Regions from separate parts of the Bacillus paramobilis genome, predicted to be linked through region 1. Evidence: a T-box and tRNA genes for the amino acid it is inferred to sense, from the RefSeq annotation. Region 1 holds a T-box; the other holds one or more tRNA genes.

Evidence for each region. The T-box of region 1 lies ahead of ileS (isoleucine--tRNA ligase). A T-box ahead of a tRNA ligase gene usually reads a tRNA of that ligase, here a tRNA-Ile.
Region 2: it encodes a tRNA-Ile, which carries the amino acid that the T-box ahead of ileS (isoleucine--tRNA ligase) is inferred to sense. The anticodon was not compared.

What each region holds. Positions count from the first base shown of each region.
Region 1 is NZ_CP151108.1:3,168,113-3,180,263, reverse strand. It holds gene argS (arginine--tRNA ligase) at 1-644, shown strand, start outside; gene AABL52_RS16270 (class I SAM-dependent methyltransferase) at 821-1,699, shown strand; gene AABL52_RS16265 (tetratricopeptide repeat protein) at 2,017-6,219, shown strand; T-box leader at 6,318-6,557, shown strand; gene ileS (isoleucine--tRNA ligase) at 6,612-9,713, shown strand; gene AABL52_RS16255 (DUF418 domain-containing protein) at 9,766-10,851, opposite strand; gene AABL52_RS16250 (TetR/AcrR family transcriptional regulator) at 10,853-11,437, opposite strand; gene AABL52_RS16245 (M36 family metallopeptidase) at 11,773-12,151, shown strand, end outside.
Region 2 is NZ_CP151108.1:5,248,520-5,260,670, forward strand. It holds gene AABL52_RS26875 (GIY-YIG nuclease family protein) at 1-92, opposite strand, end outside; gene AABL52_RS26880 (tRNA1(Val) (adenine(37)-N6)-methyltransferase) at 79-819, opposite strand; gene yabA (DNA replication initiation control protein YabA) at 939-1,292, opposite strand; gene AABL52_RS26890 (PSP1 domain-containing protein) at 1,307-2,134, opposite strand; gene holB (DNA polymerase III subunit delta') at 2,140-3,123, opposite strand; gene tmk (dTMP kinase) at 3,159-3,785, opposite strand; gene AABL52_RS26905 (aminotransferase class I/II-fold pyridoxal phosphate-dependent enzyme) at 3,787-5,208, opposite strand; gene AABL52_RS26910 (sigma factor G inhibitor Gin) at 5,281-5,460, opposite strand; rRNA gene rrf (5S ribosomal RNA) at 5,651-5,766, opposite strand; rRNA gene AABL52_RS26920 (23S ribosomal RNA) at 5,816-8,737, opposite strand; tRNA gene AABL52_RS26925 (tRNA-Ala) at 8,818-8,893, opposite strand; tRNA gene AABL52_RS26930 (tRNA-Ile) at 8,904-8,980, opposite strand; rRNA gene AABL52_RS26935 (16S ribosomal RNA) at 9,111-10,662, opposite strand; gene AABL52_RS26940 (pro-sigmaK processing inhibitor BofA family protein) at 10,882-11,151, opposite strand; gene AABL52_RS26945 (YaaL family protein) at 11,367-11,588, opposite strand; gene recR (recombination protein RecR) at 11,603-12,151, opposite strand, start outside.

The DNA of each region.
Region 1 (12,151 bases):
TTGGCTACAATTGGGTTGATGGCATGGAACATGTACCGTTTGGGTTCATTTTAAAAGACGGTAAGAAAATGTCGACACGTAAAGGAAGAGTTATTTTACTTGAAGAAGTACTTGAGGAAGCAATAGACCTTGCAAAACGAAATATTGAAGAGAAAAATCCAAACTTAAAACAGAAAGAAGAAGTAGCAAAGCAAGTCGGCGCTGGTGCAGTTATCTTCCACGATTTAAAAAACGAGCGTATGCATAATATCGAATTCTCATTAGAAAATATGCTGAAATTTGAAGGGGAAACAGGTCCGTACGTACAGTACACACATGCACGTGCTTGCTCTATTTTAAGAAAAGAAAGTGTGGAATTTGAAACGTGTACGTTTGCATTAAAAGATGATCATAGCTGGAGCGTCGTAAAATTACTGAATAAGTTTCCGCAAGTAATTGAAGCAGCCTTCAACAAAAATGAGCCATCAATCATTTCAAAATACGTATTAGATGTAGCACAATCGTTTAATAAATACTACGGTAATGTTCGTATATTAGAAGAGAGCGAAGAGAAAGACAGCAGACTTGCATTAGTGTATGCTGTGACAGTTGTATTAAAAGAGGGATTACGTTTACTTGGGGTGGATGCTCCTGAGGAGATGTAAAATAAATAGGTATACGTATCATAGTAGATAATGTATGCCTATTTATTTTTATAGAAAATGTGAAAGCAGAAGTTTAATTTTATTAAATTTAAACTTTTCTAGAATTGTTTCAAGTGTAGGAATGTCCTTATTAAATGGAGAATTGTAATGTCATATATATAAAGGGGGCATTAAAATTGGAAACGTACGATTGGAACAGTAAACTAACATATTTAAAAAATACAAGAGATTTATATTACAACGACGATTATGTAAGCTTTTTAGTAAATATGGTTTGGAAGATTACTAAGCCAGTACATATCGTTGATTATGGTTGTGGATATGGTTATTTAGGCTTAGTATTAATGCCTTTACTTCCAGAAGGGTCAAAGTATACAGGCATTGATAGTGGAGAAACATTACTAGCTGAAGCGAGAGATCTGTTTTGTTTACTTCCGTTTGAGTCAGAATTTCTTGAGGGAGATGCTACAGAGATTGAATTGAACGATACATACGATATAGCAATTTGTCATGCTTTCTTATTACATATGAGTTCGCCAAAAACGATACTACAAAAAATGATGCATTCAGTTAAAAGGGGCGGAAAAATAATCTGTTTTGAACCACATTGGATATCAAATATGTCTTCATACTCTTTAAATGGAGAGAATCAATCGGAAATTATTAGACTAGGTACTTTGCAGCAGTTATTTGAAAGTGACATGCAGAGAAGCGGAAAAGATGGAAATATTGGTATGAAAATACCGATGTTTTTAAGTGAACTAGGTGTGAAAAATATTCAATGCAGAGTAAGTGATAAAGTGAACTTTTTAGATTCTAATATGCACCATAATGATAAACAAAGTTTGTATCAATCATTAAAAGAAGAGGGGATTGCAGGGAATCCAGGTGATAGGCAGCAATTTATAGAGCGTTTAATGACTAGAGGATTAACATATAATGATGCGCTAGCTCAATATGAAGCTGAACTCCGATTTTTTAAAGCGTTTCAAATGCACTCTTCTTTAGTATATGCTCCGAATATGAAAATTACATTTGGTGACATAGAATGTTGAAAGATAGCGATTTATTGAGGATTGTCATTTTTGTCGGTAAGTCGATATCCACCGTATAATCGCTGATAAATTTTGAAAATCGCCGATATAATTTCATGTATGGATTCCAGCTTCCAATAGATAAGATCCTCATGTTACGTTATTCCATATAATCAAACAAAATACAGAGAAAAACAATCATTTTTACTATATTTTGTTATAAATTCGAATAATATTAAATAATACTATCCATTATAGGAGATTTTAGTTGAATACCTACAATATGATGTGTAAAATCTAAGCAAGTAGCAGTGCAAATAAATATTCGAGGTGAATACATGCTAGATTTTAAGCAGTTAGATGCTTGTTTGAAAGACAAGAGATTTATAGATGGATTACAGGAAATAAATAATGAAATTTTATATATAAAAGAAAAGAATACTTTATCTTATTTGAAGAATTGGATTGCTAGTGTTCCTTCACATAAGGAGTTTGATACATTAATACGTCTTACTGATGAAGGACTTATGCACCAATACAGTTCATTCCTCATTCGCTACGCCTACAAAAAATTCCCAAATATGAGAACGCTCTCTTTATATTGTGATGAGTTAATTGATGAGCGGAAAATACTTGAAGTAGAACAGTTGTTAAAAGAATCATTAGAAGAAGTAAATAAAGAAGAAATAGAAGCTGATCTTTTAGCGAAAACATATTTTACGTTAGTACGATGTCTGTTGGAAATGAAACGAAATGAAGAAGCCCTAATCTATATGCAAAAGGCAGAGGAGTACAGTGCACGTGCCGTTTTTGATAAATGGGGCTACGTCTATATGCATACAGGTGAATGGGAGAAAGCAGAAGAGCAATTTATAGCTGGCATGCAGCATAAAGATTGTGAAGAGTTATCTACCTATTTATTATCACAGTTATATGCGAATCAAGGAGAACAAAAACGTGCATTACAGCTAATTAATGATGCGATTGTAAAGTTCCCGCAAGTACCATATTTTCATTTTGAAAAGGTAAAATATTTATTAGATTTAAGGAAGTATGAAGAAATGTTAGCGGTAATAGATAACTTAAATAATCAACTTCCTTATCATGCGTATAAAGCTTACTTTGTACATTTACGTGCAGAAGCGCTTTACAAAATGAATAAACTTGTAGATTTACAACAGTTATTAAAAGAAGAAAAAAGTTTAAAAGAATCTTTATATCATAATTTAGAAAAAAATCCAGATGGAAAAAAGGTGCACTTACCGATAGTTCCCATTGTCCAAAAGGATAATTATTGTGTTCCGACAAGTTTAGAAATGATGTTGCAATTATGGGGAGAAAAACGTACACAAGATGAAATAGCAGAATTTATTTTTGATATGACAGGCTCGAAGTTTTCAGATACTGTTTCTTATTTAGAAGAATTAGGTTATGAATATCGTTATTTTAAAGGGAATGAGGAAAATTATAAGAGACTACTTAATGAAGGGATTCCTGTTTTATTAAGTATAGATATTGAGCATGCTTCACATGTGCAAGTGCTATCTGGATATGATGATACGTTACAAGTTTTTTATGTTCAAGATCCGAACTTTATAGAACCAGTTATTGTGGAATATAGTAAGTTACAAGAAAAATATCGTTACACAGGTTGTTTAGCGATTACGTTTGTTCCGAAAGAAAAGAAGGAGCAACTAGCATTTTTAAATGAAGAAGAAAATCATTATTTTAAATCTGTTTTTTCTCTTACGGATCATTTAGATGAACATGATCAAGAGGGGATTCATAACTTAGTACAATTTTTAAAAGAGACGAGTGATAATCCGAATACGTGGTTATATACGGTTAAGCATTTAGATGTTGAAGTAGATAATGAGTTTATTATATCTTGTATTGAAAAGTTAATGGAGAAGTTTCCGAACTCGGATTTTGTTAAATTGCATGGTGCGCAGTGCTTTATTCGCCTTCAAGAATTAGAAAAAGCCGGGCAAATGCTGATAAGTGTTGAGAAGAAAAATAATCGTGCTTTATATCATTTAATAAACGGAAGATATGCTTTTGAACAGGAAAGTTATATAGAAGCGATTTCAAGTTTTCGTTCATCATTACAATTAGACGCAGATCAGCCGATTGCTTGGAGTTTTCTCGCTTTATCATACATGTATATCGATCAATCTGAAAAGGCGTTGCAGTTTTCTCAAGTTGCTTTAGAACGTAGTCCAGAAAGATTCACTTTAACGAATCATGGGTTAATATTAATAGATTTAGAAAGATATGAAGAAGCGTATGAAATTTTTAATGACCTATTAAGAGAGAATAAAAGTGAGGCACATGTATGGTATGAGCGCGCGAGATGTGCGCATCATTTAGGGAAATTACATTTAGCGATAAAAGGGCTTAAAATAGCGATTCATTTGGATAGTAATGCACCTTACATCTATACAAAACTTTCGGAAATATACGAGTCTGATTTGAAGGATGAGGAAAGTACGAAAGAAATTTTATTAAAAGGTATTGAGAATTGTGACGATAAGGCACCTCTATACGTAAAACTCGGTGACTATCATTTTCAAAATGATAGTCTGGAAGAAGCAGAAACATTGTATAATCGTGCTTTAGAAGAAAATCATGATGATGTTTATTCTCACTTTGGACTTACGCAAGTTTATATGGCGAAAGAACAGTACAAGGAAGCGAAACAATATATTCTCGGTATTGAAAACCAAATTGAAAAGAGCCAAGATTTTCTTATGAATGCGGGAATGGTTCTATGGGATGCTGAGGTTGAACTTGGTGGAAATGAAGAAGGGTTTAAAGTAGCTTTGTCTAAGTTAGAGAGTGGTATAAAGCAGAGCGAATATAATGTGGCAAGTGCGTTAGATGAATATGTGAATAGAATTAAAGGAACAGTATTTGTACAAAGAGGTATAGCATTCTTAAGAACGTTACACAAAGAAAGAAATAAAATAAGCGAATACGGTTGTTATACAGGTATTTTATATGAATCTATTGGGCAGTACGGCCAAGCGATGAAAAGGTATAATAAGTCGATAGAACAAAAGGAAACGGCATTACCTTATTACCGAATTGGTGAAACACTCATGGCATTAGGGCAATTGACGGAAGCAAAACAAGCGTATGAAACATGTTTAGAGCTTGATGAGAATTTCGTAGGTGTACATTTACAGCTTGCGGAAATATACGAAAAAGAAGAAAACCGTTCTAAAGAACAAAGTCATATGGTTCAGGCGATGAAAGAAGAGCCGATGCATATTAATATGGAATATTTGGCACAGCTTTCAGTAGAAATGAATCTTCAGGAAGAGTTACTGACGGAACTAGAACAATTAGCGGACGAAGTACCTGAAATATGGCGATTAGATGCGATTGCATATGTGTATGGAGCGATGGATGAAATAGATAAAGAACAAGTACAGATTGAAGAAGCGCTACAATTAGATGGTGAGCATATAGAAGTTCTATATCATTATGCAAAAGTGTTAGTGAAAAATAGAAATGAAAAAGCAATTGAGATTGCAATGAAAGTGATACAAAAAGATGCAAATAATGAACGTATATTTGATGTATATGTAAAATCGATAGAACAACATAAGAAATTGTCTAACATACGAGATTTTCTTCATACGTTAAAAGTGAAGAAGGCAGATAGAAGTATGGCATTTATGTATGCTGCATCTGCAGTTACAGAAAGATGGATTGAACGTCAACAAAATGAACAGCCGAAGAAATCCATAATTACGAGAGCTTTTTATCGTATGAAAAACCGTGCGAAAGAAATTTCGATTATTACTACAATCATTGATTTGTATGAAATTTCGTTAAAGTTAAATCCGAAAAATAGTATGGCAGCGCAGCGATTTGCACTATTTTACGAGAATGTGGCGATGTATAAAGAGGCGATAGATGTATTGCAAACATCGTTAGAAAATAGATGGGATTACGATGTAGCAAAGCAACTTGTAAATCTATTCATAGAGTGTGAGGAAGAAGATATGTTACGGGATGCTTCAGAATTAACGAAGCAAATGGTTCGAGAGTTACCAGATGATTATGATACGCTTCTTTTACAAGCACAAGTATTCTTTAAAATAGGGGAAGAAAGAAAAGCAGAAAAGATTACCTTACAATTAACGGAGCAAACACCTTTTGTAAGTAGAGCGTTTCTTGCTTTAGGAGAAATGTATCAAAGTCAAGAAAGGTTTGAAGAGGCGATTCATATATTAGAAAATGCTTCTATACATCATCCAAATGAAACAGCGATTCTTCTTTCTTTAGCATCTTCATATCATGGTGCCGGACAAACGATAAAGGCAGAAAAAATAGCAAATGAAGTATTAACAATTGATGCGAGTGATTTGTTAGCAAGATACGATCGTGCTTGTTATTTAGCGCAGTTAAACAGAATTGAAGAGGCGAAGGAAGAGCTTGAAATTGTTCTTCGTGAGGATGAATCCGGATTCTTTGCTGAACTTATCGAGGATGATGAAAATTTAGCAGCATTGCGAGAATTTGAAAAGTAATTGTATAAGAATCGCGAAAAAGGGTATAAATAAAAATATATTTCGAATTAGTTGACAATTTGTTGCCCAATGGCATAAAATAGCTTTTAACAAAGTATACAAATCTGAAGACGAGAAAGAGTAAAATAGTGTACTGTTCCCCAGAGAGCCGGTATGTTGCTGAAAGCCGGTGTTCAGACGTTATTTGAAAATCATCTCCGAGGAGCCGAGGCTGAAAATAAGTAAGCCCGGACGGATGTCTACCGTTACAAAGAACACGTATGATAGTACGTTGCTAAGTGCTATTAGCGAAGAGCTAATAGAATTAGGGTGGTAACGCGGTTAAACCCGTCCCTACTTCATAGGGACGGGTTTTTTGTGTGCTTTAAAACATTCAAAAGGAGTGATTGTAGATGAAGAAAGTAGATGTAAAAGAGTCAGCTGTTGGGAGAGAAACACGTATTCGTAAGCAGTGGAACGAGCAAAGTATTTTCGAGCAATCAATTCAGAATCGAGAAGGCGCACAATCTTTTGTGTTTTATGAAGGACCACCAACGGCGAATGGATTACCGCATGTAGGTCATGCACTTGGACGAACAATTAAAGATGTAGTAGCAAGATATAAAACGATGGCTGGTTATAAAGTGTTAAGAAAAGCGGGATGGGATACACATGGTTTACCTGTAGAATTAGGTGTTGAGAAGCAACTTGGTATTTCTGGTAAACATGAAATTGAAGAGTATGGAATTGAGCCATTTATTCAGAAGTGTAAAGAAAGTGTATTCACATATGAGAAGCAGTGGCGTGAATTCACTGAAAGCATCGGTTATTGGGTAGATATGGATGATCCATACGTTACGTTAGAGAATCCATATATCGAAAGTGTATGGCATATTTTAGGAACGATTCATGAAAAAGGCTTATTGTATAAGGGACATAGAGTTTCACCATATTGCCCAAGTTGTCAAACTTCACTAAGTTCACATGAGGTTGCACAAGGGTATAAAACAGTAAAAGATTTAAGTGCAACAGTTAAGTTTAAAGTGAAAGATAGTGAAAATGAATATTTCTTAGGGTGGACAACGACACCTTGGACACTTCCAGCAAATGTTGCGCTCGCTGTAAATCCAAATATGGAGTACGTGAAAGCGAAACAAGAAGGTCATGTATACATTGTTGCGAAAGAACGTGTACAAGATGTATTAAAAGAAGACTATGAAATATTATCTGTTCATAAAGGTGATGAATTAGTAAACACATCTTATACAGCACCATTTCCAATGAAAGAAGTTACGAATGGCTACCATGTTATTGAAGCAGATTTTGTCACGGCAGATAGTGGTACAGGACTTGTTCATATCGCTCCAGCATATGGGGAGGACGATTATAGAGTCGTTCAAAGTGAAGGATTGTCATTCTTGCATGTTGTAGATGAGAAAGGTGAGTATACAGAAGCTGTACCATTTTTGAAAGGGAAATTTGTAAAAGATTGTGACGTGGATATCGTTCGTTATTTAGCGAAGGAAGGCTTACTATATCATAAAGAAAAGTATGAACATAGCTATCCGCATTGCTGGCGCTGTGATTCACCACTTCTTTATTATGCAGGAGAGAGTTGGCTAATCCGAACAACTGCAATTAAAGATACATTTTTACAAAATAACGATTCTGTTACTTGGTATCCAGACCATATGAAACATGGACGCTTTGGTAAATTTTTAGAAAATATGGTGGACTGGAATATTAGTCGAAATAGATATTGGGGAACACCATTAAATGTATGGGAATGTGAAAGTTGCGATCATCAATTCGCACCGAAAAGCATTGCTGATTTAAGAAAGCATAGTACGAAAGAAACACCAGAAGATTTAGAATTGCATAAGCCGTATGTAGATGAAGTGCAAGTTTGCTGCGAAAAATGCGGAAGTACAATGAATCGTACACCAGAAGTAATTGATGTTTGGTTTGATAGTGGTTCCATGCCATTTGCTCAATATCATTATCCATTTGAAAATAAAGAGTTATTTGAAGAGCAGTTTCCAGCAGATGTTATTGCAGAAGGCATTGATCAAACGCGCGGCTGGTTTTATAGTTTATTAGCAGTATCAGCACTATATACAGGAAAAGTGCCTTATAAGCGAGTGTTATCGCTAGGGCATGTATTAGACGAAGAAGGACAGAAAATGTCTAAAAGTAAAGGAAATGCACTAGATCCAGTTGATTTAGTAAATCAGTTTGGTGCAGATGCTTTAAGATGGGCGCTACTCGTTGACAGTGCTCCGTGGAATGCGAAGCGTTTTTCTGAAAGAACAGTACTGGAAGCAAAATCTAAATTTGTAGATACATTAGTCAATGTGTATAGCTTCTACGTTTTATATGCAAATTTAGATGAGTATAATCCGAAAGAAACGTATGATGTAAAGCGGACGAAATTGGATGAATGGGTATTATCAAGATTGCATAGCACGACGAAAAAAGTGAGAACAGCACTTGATGAGTATCAATTTACGAATGCAGCTCGTGAAATCGCGGCGCTTGTAGATGAAGTAAGTAACTGGTACGTAAGACGATCACGTAATCGTTTCTGGGAATCTGGTATGAATGCAGAAAAAGCAGCTGCGTATGAGACACTTCATGAAGTGCTTGTGACAATTAGTAAATTAATCGCACCATTTACACCGTTTGTCGCTGAAGATATTCATTTAAATTTAACTGGAAGTAGCGTTCATTTAGAGGATTATCCAGTTGTGAACGAATCACTACTTCAGCCGAAATTAGAAGCAGAAATGGATGCAGTTTTACAAGTTGTTGAACTTGGAAGAAGTAATCGTAATCAGCATTCTTTAAAAGTAAAACAGCCGTTAGCGGAACTTGTATTACTAGCACATAATGAGAATGATATGGATTGGGAATCGTATCGTGATATCGTCATGGATGAACTAAATGTCAAAGCGTTCCATGTTGAACTCGATGAAACGAAATATACGTCCTATCAATTAAAGCTGAACTTTAAAACAGCTGGGCCGAAGTTTGGTAAAAATGTGAATGCATTAAATGGCTGGCTAAAACAATTATCAAAAGAAGAAGTACAACACTTTGTATCTACAGAAAGAGCAGTTTACGAAGCTGCACCAGGAGAAGAAGTAGTGGTAACAGCTGAAGATGTATTAGTAGAGAAAGTTGCAAAATCAGGATTCTCTAATACGACTAACGGAAAATATACAGTTATGTTAGATACGAATGTAACGGAAGAATTGTTACAAGAAGGAGTAGCGCGTGAATTCATTCGAGCGGTTCAAGAATATCGTAAGCAGTTGAATTTACCGGTTAATTTACGAGTCGATGTTATTCTTGATACAGAGGAAGAACTAAAGCGAACGTTAACGAATCATAAAGAGTTGTTGGAAGAAAACTTACTCGTTAAGCAATTTACATTTGATCATTTAACAAAGGAAGACGATGAACTATCTTTAGGTGAAGCAAAAGTTCGAATTAAATTAAGCGCGGCTCATTAAAGAAAAAAGGAAGTTGGAATCATTCCAACTTCCTTTTTCGTATGGAGGTAAATTAACTAGCTAATTTCCTCATAATCCATTCGATAGGTCCTCTAGAAAATTTCTTTCTCCATAATACGCTAAACAAAATACTGGAAATGAAAAATGCAGTAGCAAATAATAAAACGAATAGTAGTGATTGATGTTCCATTCTATTTAATAGAATTAATGTCCCAATACCGATAAATACATGACTGACATAATGAGTTAACGTTAATTGTCCTGTTTGTACAATGGAAGTGACAAACCAAGTATTACTATATTTTTCAGCGATATTGAGGCATATGATTAATATAGTAATAGCGGATCCTGTAGCAGATAAAATATATAAAATGTTTGGTAAAATGGGTCCTGTATTAAATAAAAATGTGGCGGCTTCTTTGCCGATGTATGGAATAAAAAAGTGTGTAAGTCCTTTTGATAAAAGTTCTGTTAATATTGTGATTGTAATACCCAGTAAGAGTAATCTTTCTTTAATTTTCTTATTATGAAGATCTAACCTGCCAATTATCATACCGATTAAGAAGAACGAGAACCAAGGAAAAATTGGGTGATACCCATTAAAGAATAAGTTGCGAAGAAAACCCTTTATTGTCCAGAAGTCTACATAATTTATAAATGGAGTTGGACCTCCCCAGCCCTCGAAAGTATTAAAAGTAAGCTGAAGAGATTGTGCGATGAGTAGGATAATAATAGATAGCAATAGTAATACTTTTTTGCGTACTGTAATGAGTAATGCAGCAATGAAAAGGTAAACACCGTAATAGTGTAATATATCCCCAGTCCACTCCATTACATATAGTAGTAATCCTAAAATAAATAAGAAAAGTGATCGTTTCCAGATGGTCTTTCGGCTATTAGAAATTTTTATTTGTTCATTGCTAGCAACGGCTGACCTAGTCATTAAAGTTATACCGATGCCTGCAAGTATAACAAACAAAGCAGAAGCTCTACCTTCAAATATTGACATGAAGGTTATTAAAAAAGGGGGACCATTTCCTTCTGCACCTGTTATTACCATGAAATTGACAAGTAGCATACCAAACATCGCCAAAGCTCTAGCAAAATCTAAGCCGATAATGCGCTTATTAGTATTCACTTCAATCCCTTCTTTCAAAAATGCTATTTACAGCTTCAATCCAAATTTGTTTATAATCTATCTTTGCGTCAATCATCATAAAATTTCCGATATTATCAAGCACTAATGCTAACATATGAGCTTTTGAAACTAAATTTTTATTTTCAATTAATTGAAGTTCATTTGCTTTTGTAAGGAGTACTTCAAATCCATGTAAATATTCTGTTTGCACAGTTAGTAATCGATCTTTGTACATATTGTTTCTGGAAGATAGTAATACATACTCTTGCAACACACGATTAAAATAAGGGTCGTTTCGCTGTTCATCAATTATTTTAAGACCAATTGCAGTGCATTTTTCAATAAAATTTGGTTTCGTAAATTCTTCTGTATGAAAATACGAAGAGAACTGCATCGCTTTACATAATTCTGTAAAAATACATTCAATTAAGGCATCTTTAGACTTAAAGTAGTAATATATAGATGGTTTTGCGATACCAACCTCCTCACCAATCATCGTATAAGTTGTTTTAGCAATACCGTACGTAGCAAAAAGGCGATAACTTGCTTCCATTATTGAAGAGAGTGTTTCTTCACTTTTACTCATATAGTTCCTCCTAAAAAAAGGTTATTAACATCGTATCATTCATAAGTGATTTTTTCAACCTACCGTTAGGTAAAAAACGGCCTATTTTTTTACACAGTAATATGAAAAGTTTCGGGGGGAAGGGAAGGAATGGATTTAGAAATTTCTTTCTAAAGTATTGTTTTTACTTTACACATAAATATTGAGAAAATTTCACTCACCCTAAATGGAAAGGTAATAGAATTGTTTATAGAGAATTACTCGTAGATTCAATTTTTATCCCCCCATTTTGTGGGGAATGATTGCCTAGTGGTAATGGGATAAGGTTGAGCTACTTTATTAGGGGGAGTGGTTCTATGTTTAATAAAAAAATGGTGGCAATGGCAATGACTGTGCCATTAGTAATGGGGACGATTTCTACGGTTTCGGCATTGGAAAAACAACAGCAAGTAAAGCTAGAAGCTTATTCACCGCAGAAAAAAGCAACTGAATATTTAAAAGAAAATGCTGCGCAGTATGGATTGAAAGCTGACCTCTCAGACTTGCAATATATTTCTACAACAGAAACGTCAGTAGCTTCATATGTTAGGTTCCAACAAGTTGTTAATGGTGCACCTGTATTTTCAAAACAAATAACAGTTACGCTTAACGGAGAGGGAAAGGGAGTACTCGCTGTTTCTGATTATCAGCCTGTTACAGGTGTGAAGGAAGTAACGACAAAAATTAGTGAAAAAG
Region 2 (12,151 bases), 2.1 Mb from region 1:
TGAATCCGCTTCTCTATATGATTTGTATATCCAGCATAATAACTTCCGTCAGAGCACTCTACTACATAAAAACAATGCTTATTCTTCTCCATATAAAATTGAACGAATCTCCTTTGTATATTCATTATTTTCTTCATATACAAAAAGAGGTGGCAATATTTTCAAATCTGCGTTTCCGTCCTTAATTCCTTCAATTAACAACGTATTCGCTTCTTTCCCTGCCTTTGGATAAACAAATCGTACACGTTTTGGTTCAATTTTGTATTTACGCATTAATGTAACAATATCTAGTAAACGGCCTGGTCGATGTACAAATGCTACTTTCCCACCTTGCTTTACTAGCTGACTACTTGCAGATACAACATCCTCTAATGTACACATAATTTCATGACGAGCTATTGCTAAATGTTCATTCATATTTTTCTCAGACGTTGCAGGTGTTTGAAAATAAGGCGGATTACATGTGACAACATCATATTGATGACGTCCAAGTCTCTCCGGCATATCTTTCAAATCCCCATGTATTAAGTGAACTCTTTCTTCTAACTTATTGTATTGAACGCTTCTGATTCCCATATCATATAAACGTTCTTGAATTTCCACACCTGTAATATTCCCTTTCGTCCTTGTACTTAATAGAAGGGGTACAACTGCATTACCTGTACACAAATCAAGTAAATTACCTTTTTGAATTGGTACCCAAGCAAAGTCTGCAAGTAAAACAGCATCTAACGAGAAATTGAATACTGATGGACTTTGTACAATCTTCATATCTTGCGCTAATAAGTAATCTAAACGTTCATCTTCATATAAATTCATATGTTACTCCTTTTCTTACACTTAACCTACCCTATTTCATCTTTTACTAATAAAAACATATTTCATTCTACTCTCATGTATAAAAAATTACCTTTCCAATTATCATTGGAAAGGTAATTTCACTTTTTATTTAAAAATGACAGGCAGAATAAACAATCTCCCTCTTTACGTACACTTCCATAATGCAGATTACAAATATGAAAACCTTCTTGATATAGTCTTGCTAAATTATCGTAGCCTTCACCGATATCAGCTGTCTTTGGCTTCACTTCTTTACGTTTTTGAGTTTTTTGTTTTTCTTTAATCTGCACTTTTTCAAAACGGTGTCGCAAATTTTCATTTTCCATTTTTATATGTTGGTTTTCTTCCAACAACTCTGCAAGATGTTGTTTTAATTCTCCCAACTGTTTGTATAAATGTCCAATTTGCTCTTCCATACTAGAAACCGATGCAAAAATATCTTTTTTCTCCACAAGCACCCACCTCATTAATCTGTGGTTTGACTCGAAACGACCCCTTTATTCACTAACTCATCTAACGTATATTCTACTATCCGTTCCTTGTCTACTAGTTCCACTTGAATTAATCTTTCTAAAATATTTAATCCGATAACACGGCCAGTACCATGCGGGGTTTGTATACGTTGATCTAAATCAGGAAGTTGTTCCTTTGCTGCCTCATATTCATCATTCTCATACTTTAAGCAACACATTAAACGACCACATAAACCAGAGATTTTTGCAGGATTTAATGATAAATTTTGATCCTTTGCCATCTTAATAGATACAGGTTCAAAATCACCTAAAAAAGTAGAACAACAAAGCATACGACCACATGGACCAATACCACCAAGCATCTTCGCTTCATCACGAACACCAATTTGTCTTAGTTCAATTCTTGTCCTAAAAATTGCTGCTAAGTCCTTCACCAGTTCGCGGAAATCAATCCGACCATCCGCAGTAAAGTAGAAAATAATCTTATTGCGATCGAATGTATACTCTACATCTACAAGTTTCATATCAAGATTATGCTCTACTACCTTTTGCTGACAAACTTGATATGCTTCTTTCGCAGCATGTTTGTTCTCTTCAACAATGGTACGATCATTTTCATTTGCAATACGAATAACCTTTTTTAGCGGTAATACAACGTCGTTTTCATCAACTTGCTTTTTGGTAATAACTACTTTCCCGTACTCAATACCCCTTACTGTTTCTACAATTACAAACTCATTTTCAGAGATATCGAACTGATTCGGATCAAAGTAATACACCTTTCCGGCCTTCTTAAAGCGAACACCTACTACATCATACAAAACGGTCATCCCTCCTGCAACCGCAACACTAACTGTTCGAACACAAGCTGCGCATTTACATTAGCGTTGATTCTATTTTTTGCCTCTAATATATTAAAGAGAGCTGATACAATGCGCTTCTGAGCATAGGAGAAAGATTCAAACATCTCTTTCTGCTCATGAAAAACAAGACGATCTTCTTCTCCAAGTTGAACATATAATAAATCCTTATAAATAAGGAGTAACATATCTAAACCTTGCTGTAATTGTTCTTTCTCTCCAAAGTGTTTTCCCCATTTTTCTTGTACAAAAAAAATAGAGGCTTTATCCTTTTCGAGCGCTTCACATAATTTTATCACTAAAGCTCGTGCTTGTGCAAACCATTCATCACTACATAAAGCTAAAGCTTCATCAAAACTATTCGTGAGTTGTGCAGCAAGTGTTGATAAAGATGCCGTAATACCTTCATCCTGTAATCTCCTAATTAAAGATTCCGTAGGTAATGCTCTAAATGTAACAACTTGACAGCGAGATAAAATCGTATTTAAAATTTGATGACTTTGTTCAGTAAGTAAAATAGCTGTTGTATCACTACTCGGTTCTTCTAAAAATTTCAAGAGTGTATTCGCTGCATTTGCTGTCATACGGTCTGCGTGCTCAATAATATATACTTTTTTATTTGCCTCTAATCCTGTTTTTGAAAACTCTTCCTGTAAATCATGAATTTGTTGCTTCTTAATAGATAATCCGTCTGGTTTTACAATATGTAAGTTCGGGTGGTTACCTGAATCAATTCGCTTACAATTTGTACATACATGACAAGGCTCTACCCCATTCCGCTGAGAACAAAGGAAACTCTTTGCCATTTGAATTGCCGTCGCAAACTTTCCTGTCCCTTTCCCTCCCTCTAACAAGTAAGCGTGGGATATACGCTCTTTTGCAATGCTATTCATCAACATTTTTACACCGATGGGTTGTATAGCAGAAAGCTGCTCCCACGTCTTCGTCATAATGCATACCTCACTTATTTCATTCTTTCCTTCTATTATAACAATTTATCTTCTATAATCTGAACAACTTCTTCTATAAGTTTTTCCATTGGTTGATCAGCATTTACTAATACAATTCGATCAGAGAAACGTTCTACAACTTGTAAATATCCTTCACGCACACGTTTATGAAAAGAGATATCTTCCATATCTAATCGATTCACTTCACGTCCTGCATCTTTTTCAATTCGGGCTAAACCAATCTCTGGTTCAATGTCCAAGTAAATCGTTAAACTAGGCATACAGTCCTCTGTTGCGAAACGATTGATTTCAAATACTTTATCCATACCTAATCCTCTTGCATATCCTTGATACGCTAAAGAGCTATCTATAAAACGATCACATAATACAAGGTAGTCCTCGTTAAGCGCTGGCATAACTTTTTCCACCAAATGTTGTCTACGTGCAGCAGCATACAGAAGCGCCTCTGTACGTGCTTCCATCATCGTATATTCTTGTTTATGTAAAATCGTTCTAATATCCTCAGAAATTGCAATACCACCTGGTTCTCTCGTCGCCATTACCTTCTGTTCTTTTTGTTCAAAGTATGGCAATAAACTTTGAATTAACGTTGTCTTACCAGAACCTTCTGGACCTTCAATTGTTACAAATAATCCCTTCATCCTAAAACCCACTTTCTATATCATACACTTTCATATATTTCGTACTGCCCTGAAAACGAGCGCCTGCTTTCTCTAAATACATAATTTGCTCTTTATGTTCTGAAGTAATTCTTTCCCCATACATAATCAATGGAATTCCTGGTGGATACGGAATCACCATTTCTGCCGCTATCATCCCAACTGATTCTTCTACAGATACTTCTTTTGTTTCATATCCTTCCAGTTGTTTATATGTATACGGTAAAGGAGAAATTTCCCCTTTATAAGTATAACGAATAGATTCCTTCTTGTCTTTTACCTCATAATATTGCAATGCCACTCGGATCATCTCTATAGCCTCCATATACTCCTTATTTACTTGCAAAGGCAAAATAAATAAGACATTATATGGATCCGCCATTTCTGTATATATACCGACCTTTTCAAATACAGACTGTAATTCGTATCCTGATAACTGACAACGTGTCTGTACGGTAACCTTTAACTCGTCTTGTAATGGATATTGTAAAATAGCTATTTGTGGAATAGAACACAATCCTTCTTTAAATTCCCGTAAAAACTCGACAATTTCATCCTGTCCCTTTTCTTTTATACGCGCTATTGTAAAGCGGGCAATATCAAGAGAAGTCATAATTGGATACGATGGACTACTCGATTGTAGCATACTTAAATAGGTAGAAACTTTTTCTTCTTTTACTAGGCGACTATTTATATGTAAATAGGATCCCATCGTCATCGCGGGTAATGTTTTATGTGCAGAATGAACTACAATATCTGCACCATATGCTAATGCTGACTTTGGAAATGCCCCCCCTAAACAAAAATGAGCACCATGTGCCTCATCTACTAAAACGGGGATTTTATGTGCATGTGCATAAGCGATGCTTGCCTCTAGATTCATCCCCATACCATAATAATTAGGGTGCGTTAAAATGAGTGCTTTCGCATTCGGATATTTTTCAATTGCTTCCCTAATAATTTCATCATGAATTCCCACTGGTACATTATAAGCTTCATCAATCCATGGATCTAAAAAAATTGGATTTGCTCCCGCTAATTTTAAACCATTAATAATTGATTTATGACAATTTCTTTGTACAAGAACAATGTCATGTTCCCGGCAACAAGACAAAATCATTGCTAAGTTCCCTACTGTTGAACCATTAATTAAAAAATAACTTTTTTCTACTTCATATACATCAGCTAATAATTGTTGCGCCTCATCTATACATTCAAACGGACTATGTAAATCATCTAACCCTGACAACTCAGTTACATCGATAGATAGTATATCTTTAAACTCCTCTACTGCCTCCTGAGGGAAGTTTAAACCATTTTTATGACCTGGAACATGAAAGGACAACGGCCCTCTTTCTTTAAACTCTATTAATGCCTCATATAAAGGTATGCGATTTTGATTCATCTATATCTCTTCCTTATTATTTCATTCTTTCTCTATTATACAGAACAAAAAAAATAATAGGCATATGCCTATTTAAAAATATGATACTTCTAATTTCCGAAGCTGTTTTAAATAATATATATACTTCGGATCATCTGTCTCCGTATTCACCATATCTTTTTCACATTCATAACATATTAAATTATTATAAACATATATTCCTTCTTTTCTTTCTGTCTCACAAACAATACAAACTTCATTTTTTGATTTCATATCCTTTCCTCCCTATTTAAAATGGACATATTTTATACTCCTATTCCTTAACAATTTACAGAAAAATATACATCAATCTCTTATATAATATGATTAATCCTTGGGCAACGTGTTTGTATTATCATTACTTCTTTTTACGTACTGTTTGAAAACACAAAAAACACAAGTCAAAAGACTTGTGTTTTTAATTGCTTGGCGACGTCCTACTCTCACAGGGACAAGGTCCCAACTACCATCGGCGCTAGAGAGCTTAACTTCCGTGTTCGGTATGGGAACGGGTGTGACCTCTCTGCCATCATCACCAAACTATGAAGGCATATTCCTTCAAAACTAGATAACATTTGCTACATATTATATGGTTAAGTCCTCGATCTATTAGTATTCGTCAGCTCCACATGTCACCATGCTTCCACCTCGAACCTATCAACCTGATCATCTTTCAGGGATCTTACTAGCTTACGCTATGGGAAATCTCATCTTGAGGGGGGCTTCATGCTTAGATGCTTTCAGCACTTATCCCTTCCGCACATAGCTACCCAGCTATGCCCTTGGCAGAACAACTGGTACACCAGCGGTGCGTCCATCCCGGTCCTCTCGTACTAAGGACAGCTCCTCTCAAATTTCCTACGCCCACGACGGATAGGGACCGAACTGTCTCACGACGTTCTGAACCCAGCTCGCGTACCGCTTTAATGGGCGAACAGCCCAACCCTTGGGACCGACTACAGCCCCAGGATGCGATGAGCCGACATCGAGGTGCCAAACCTCCCCGTCGATGTGGACTCTTGGGGGAGATAAGCCTGTTATCCCCGGGGTAGCTTTTATCCGTTGAGCGATGGCCCTTCCATGCGGAACCACCGGATCACTAAGCCCGACTTTCGTCCCTGCTCGACTTGTAGGTCTCGCAGTCAAGCTCCCTTATGCCTTTGCACTCTACGAATGATTTCCAACCATTCTGAGGGAACCTTTGGGCGCCTCCGTTACACTTTAGGAGGCGACCGCCCCAGTCAAACTGCCCACCTGACACTGTCTCCCGGGTCGATAAGACCCGTAGGTTAGAATTTCAATACAGTCAGGGCGGTATCCCACCAGCGCCTCCACCGAAGCTAGCGCTCCGGTTTCAATGGCTCCCGCCTATCCTGTACAAACTGTACCAAAATTCAATATCAGGCTACAGTAAAGCTCCACGGGGTCTTTCCGTCCTGTCGCGGGTAACCTGCATCTTCACAGGTACTATAATTTCACCGAGTCTCTGGTTGAGACAGTGCCCAAATCGTTACACCTTTCGTGCGGGTCGGAACTTACCCGACAAGGAATTTCGCTACCTTAGGACCGTTATAGTTACGGCCGCCGTTTACTGGGGCTTCAGTTCAGAGCTTCGCTTACGCTAACCCCTCTCCTTAACCTTCCAGCACCGGGCAGGTGTCACCCCCTATACTTCGCCTTACGGCTTCGCAGAGAGCTGTGTTTTTGCTAAACAGTCGCTTGGGCCTATTCACTGCGGCTTTCCGTTAAGAAAGCACCCCTTCTCCCGAAGTTACGGGGTCATTTTGCCGAGTTCCTTAACCAGAGTTCTCTCGCACACCTTAGGATTCTCTCCTCGCCTACCTGTGTCGGTTTGCGGTACAGGCACCTTTTATCTCGCTAGAAGCTTTTCTTGGCAGCGGGGAATCAAAGACTTCGCTCCATAAGGAGCTTCCCCATCACAGCTCAGCCTTCACGATAAGCGGATTTGCCTACTTATCAGCCTAACTGCTTGGACGTGCACAACCAATCGCACGCTTCTTCTATCCTTCTGCGTCCCTCCATTGCTCAAACGATAAAGAGGTGGTACAGGAATATCAACCTGTTGTCCATCGCCTACGCCTGTCGGCCTCGGCTTAGGTCCTGACTAACCCTGAGCGGACGAGCCTTCCTCAGGAAACCTTAGGCATTCGGTGGACGGGATTCTCACCCGTCTTTCGCTACTCATACCGGCATTCTCACTTCTAAGCGCTCCACCAGTCCTTCCGGTCTGACTTCACTGCACTTAGAACGCTCCCCTACCACTGATACCATTGGTATCAATTCGCAGCTTCGGTGGTGTATTTAGCCCCGGTACATTTTCGGCGCAGAGTCACTCGACTAGTGAGCTATTACGCACTCTTTAAATGGTGGCTGCTTCTAAGCCAACATCCTAGTTGTCTAAGCAACTCCACATCCTTTTCCACTTAATACACACTTTGGGACCTTAGCTGGCGATCTGGGCTGTTTCCCTCTTGACTACGGATCTTATCACTCGCAGTCTGACTCCTAAGGATAAGTCATTGGCATTCGGAGTTTGACTGAATTCGGTAATCCGATGAGGACCCCTAGTTCAATCAGTGCTCTACCTCCAAGACTCTTACACTTAAGGCTAGCCCTAAAGCTATTTCGGGGAGAACCAGCTATCTCCAGGTTCGATTGGAATTTCTCCGCTACCCACACCTCATCCCCGCACTTTTCAACGTGCGTGGGTTCGGGCCTCCATTCAGTGTTACCTGAACTTCACCCTGGACATGGGTAGATCACCTGGTTTCGGGTCTACGACCACGTACTAAACGCCCTATTCAGACTCGCTTTCGCTGCGGCTCCGCCTCTTCAGCTTAACCTCGCACGGGATCGTAACTCGCCGGTTCATTCTACAAAAGGCACGCCATCACCCATTAACGGGCTCTGACTATTTGTAGGCACACGGTTTCAGGATCTCTTTCACTCCCCTTCCGGGGTGCTTTTCACCTTTCCCTCACGGTACTGGTTCACTATCGATCACTAGGGAGTATTTAGCCTTGGGAGATGGTCCTCCCAGATTCCGACGGAATTTCACGTGTTCCGCCGTACTCAGGATACATTCAAGAGAGAACGAAGTTTCGACTACGGGGTTGTTACCCTCTACGACGGACCTTTCCAGGTCGCTTCGTCTACCTCGTTCCTTTGTAACTCCGTATAGAATGTCCTACAACCCCAAGAGGCAAGCCTCTTGGTTTGGGCTATGTTCCGTTTCGCTCGCCGCTACTCAGGAAATCGCATTTGCTTTCTCTTCCTCCAGGTACTTAGATGTTTCAGTTCCCTGGGTCTGTCTTCCTTACCCTATGTATTCAGGTAAGGATACCATACCATTACGTATGGTGGGTTTCCCCATTCGGAAATCTTCGGATCAAAGCTTACTTACAGCTCCCCGAAGCATATCGGCGTTAGTCCCGTCCTTCATCGACTCCTAGTGTCAAGGCATCCACCGTGCGCCCTTTCTAACTTAACCAAACTAAAAATTAAAAAATATGAGCTACACTGTTATCTAGTTTTCAAAGAACATACCATTTGCTATTTAAAATAGCTTTTTGGTGGAGCCTAGCGGGATCGAACCGCTGACCTCCTGCGTGCAAGGCAGGCGCTCTCCCAGCTGAGCTAAGGCCCCAAAAGTTGTATGGTGGGCCTAAATGGACTCGAACCATCGACCTCACGCTTATCAGGCGTGCGCTCTAACCAGCTGAGCTATAGGCCCATACAAATTGCAGGATTTATTTATATCATATCCTCATTTAAGAGTCAATACTTAATTGAACTCTCAAAACTAAACGAAAACGAAACACGGAAACTTATATTGATGAACAGTGTTCATCAATTCTCCATAGAAAGGAGGTGATCCAGCCGCACCTTCCGATACGGCTACCTTGTTACGACTTCACCCCAATCATCTGTCCCACCTTAGGCGGCTGGCTCCAAAAAGGTTACCCCACCGACTTCGGGTGTTACAAACTCTCGTGGTGTGACGGGCGGTGTGTACAAGGCCCGGGAACGTATTCACCGCGGCATGCTGATCCGCGATTACTAGCGATTCCAGCTTCATGTAGGCGAGTTGCAGCCTACAATCCGAACTGAGAACGGTTTTATGAGATTAGCTCCACCTCGCGGTCTTGCAGCTCTTTGTACCGTCCATTGTAGCACGTGTGTAGCCCAGGTCATAAGGGGCATGATGATTTGACGTCATCCCCACCTTCCTCCGGTTTGTCACCGGCAGTCACCTTAGAGTGCCCAACTTAATGATGGCAACTAAGATCAAGGGTTGCGCTCGTTGCGGGACTTAACCCAACATCTCACGACACGAGCTGACGACAACCATGCACCACCTGTCACTCTGCTCCCGAAGGAGAAGCCCTATCTCTAGGGTTTTCAGAGGATGTCAAGACCTGGTAAGGTTCTTCGCGTTGCTTCGAATTAAACCACATGCTCCACCGCTTGTGCGGGCCCCCGTCAATTCCTTTGAGTTTCAGCCTTGCGGCCGTACTCCCCAGGCGGAGTGCTTAATGCGTTAACTTCAGCACTAAAGGGCGGAAACCCTCTAACACTTAGCACTCATCGTTTACGGCGTGGACTACCAGGGTATCTAATCCTGTTTGCTCCCCACGCTTTCGCGCCTCAGTGTCAGTTACAGACCAGAAAGTCGCCTTCGCCACTGGTGTTCCTCCATATCTCTACGCATTTCACCGCTACACATGGAATTCCACTTTCCTCTTCTGCACTCAAGTCTCCCAGTTTCCAATGACCCTCCACGGTTGAGCCGTGGGCTTTCACATCAGACTTAAGAAACCACCTGCGCGCGCTTTACGCCCAATAATTCCGGATAACGCTTGCCACCTACGTATTACCGCGGCTGCTGGCACGTAGTTAGCCGTGGCTTTCTGGTTAGGTACCGTCAAGGTGCCAGCTTATTCAACTAGCACTTGTTCTTCCCTAACAACAGAGTTTTACGACCCGAAAGCCTTCATCACTCACGCGGCGTTGCTCCGTCAGACTTTCGTCCATTGCGGAAGATTCCCTACTGCTGCCTCCCGTAGGAGTCTGGGCCGTGTCTCAGTCCCAGTGTGGCCGATCACCCTCTCAGGTCGGCTACGCATCGTTGCCTTGGTGAGCCGTTACCTCACCAACTAGCTAATGCGACGCGGGTCCATCCATAAGTGACAGCCGAAGCCGCCTTTCAATTTCGAACCATGCAGTTCAAAATGTTATCCGGTATTAGCCCCGGTTTCCCGGAGTTATCCCAGTCTTATGGGCAGGTTACCCACGTGTTACTCACCCGTCCGCCGCTAACTTCTTGAGAGCAAGCTCTCAATCCATTCGCTCGACTTGCATGTATTAGGCACGCCGCCAGCGTTCATCCTGAGCCAGGATCAAACTCTCCAATAAAGTTAGTTTGTCTAGCATCTAAAAATAAAAATTGACGTTTCACGTTGTTTGTTTCGTTTAGTTTTCAAAGTTCAACATCGCGTTTCAGCGACTTTTATAATTTAACATTTTGCGTTAAATCTGTCAACAACTTTTTTCTTTCGTTCCTGACGACGCTTATTAATTTATCATATTAATCATTTGTTCGTCAACACTTTTTAAAAAAATGCCAAAATAATTTTATCTTGGCATGATATAAAGCTTAATAACCACTAATGCAGCAACACCGGGTAGACCTAATAAACTTGTGATTGCTGCTGTACCCAAGTTAATTGGAATATGAAAATCAAAATATGTTCCTATAACATTTACGATAAAGAGTAATGCTATTCCCAAAGTAACATGAAAAAGCGCTTTTCCTATAAAACGTAATGGCTTTGAAGAAACACCAAAAACAAGAAAAATAAAAACTAGAGTAAGAATACAAACAATAACAATTGTAGAATTCATTTTCTCCCTCCTTATGAATGACCTATACACACTCATTTGTATGGGACAAGACGATAAAAAAGAACATGTATCATATAACTCCAGTCGTTTTATCTCGTTCACCTTTATTCGACAACACTTCCTTCATAAAAACCACTATTCGTTCTTTCCAAACGAAATAACCACTAAATGTTTAACGAATAAAATAAAAGGTTCTGCTTTTTCAGCAGAACCTTTTACCATTGTTCCATTTTTACAGGGCGACGTTTTGCTTCTTTTAACAAGAAGAAATATTTTGCCTCTGCTATTTTCAAAGAACAAATCACATCTTGAGATGGTTCCACACTTTGTTCAACCATTCTCTTCTGACGTAACCATTCATTCTTCACCTTTTCTAATAGTACAATTAGTTTATCATCATACTCTTTGCGCAATTTACCCTTTTTTTGAAAGAACATTTTTGTTTCTCCTCTTATACTTCTCTACGACCTTCTAACGCTTTCGACAGTGTCACTTCATCTGCATATTCTAAATCTCCACCCACTGGCAGACCATGTGCAATACGAGTTACTTTAATACCTGTCGGCTTTAAGAGGCGGGATATATACATCGCTGTAGCTTCCCCTTCAATATTAGGGTTTGTTGCCAATATCACTTCTTGTACCGTTTCATCATGCAGTCGCTTTAAAAGTTGTGGGATATTAATGTCTTCTGGTCCAATTCCCTCCATTGGAGAAATCGCACCACGTAACACATGATATACACCTTGATACTCTTTCATCTTTTCCATTGCGATTACATCTTTCGGTTCCTGCACAACACAAACAACCGATTGATCTCGATGTGAATCATTACAAATATAACAAGGATCGCGGTCAGTAATATGTCCGCATACAGAACAATATGCTAAATCTCGCTTCGCATTTACAAGTGCTTTTGCAAAACCTAACACATCATCTTCTTTCATATCTAATACGAAAAATGCCAATCGAACCGCTGTTTTCGGTCCGATTCCTGGCAA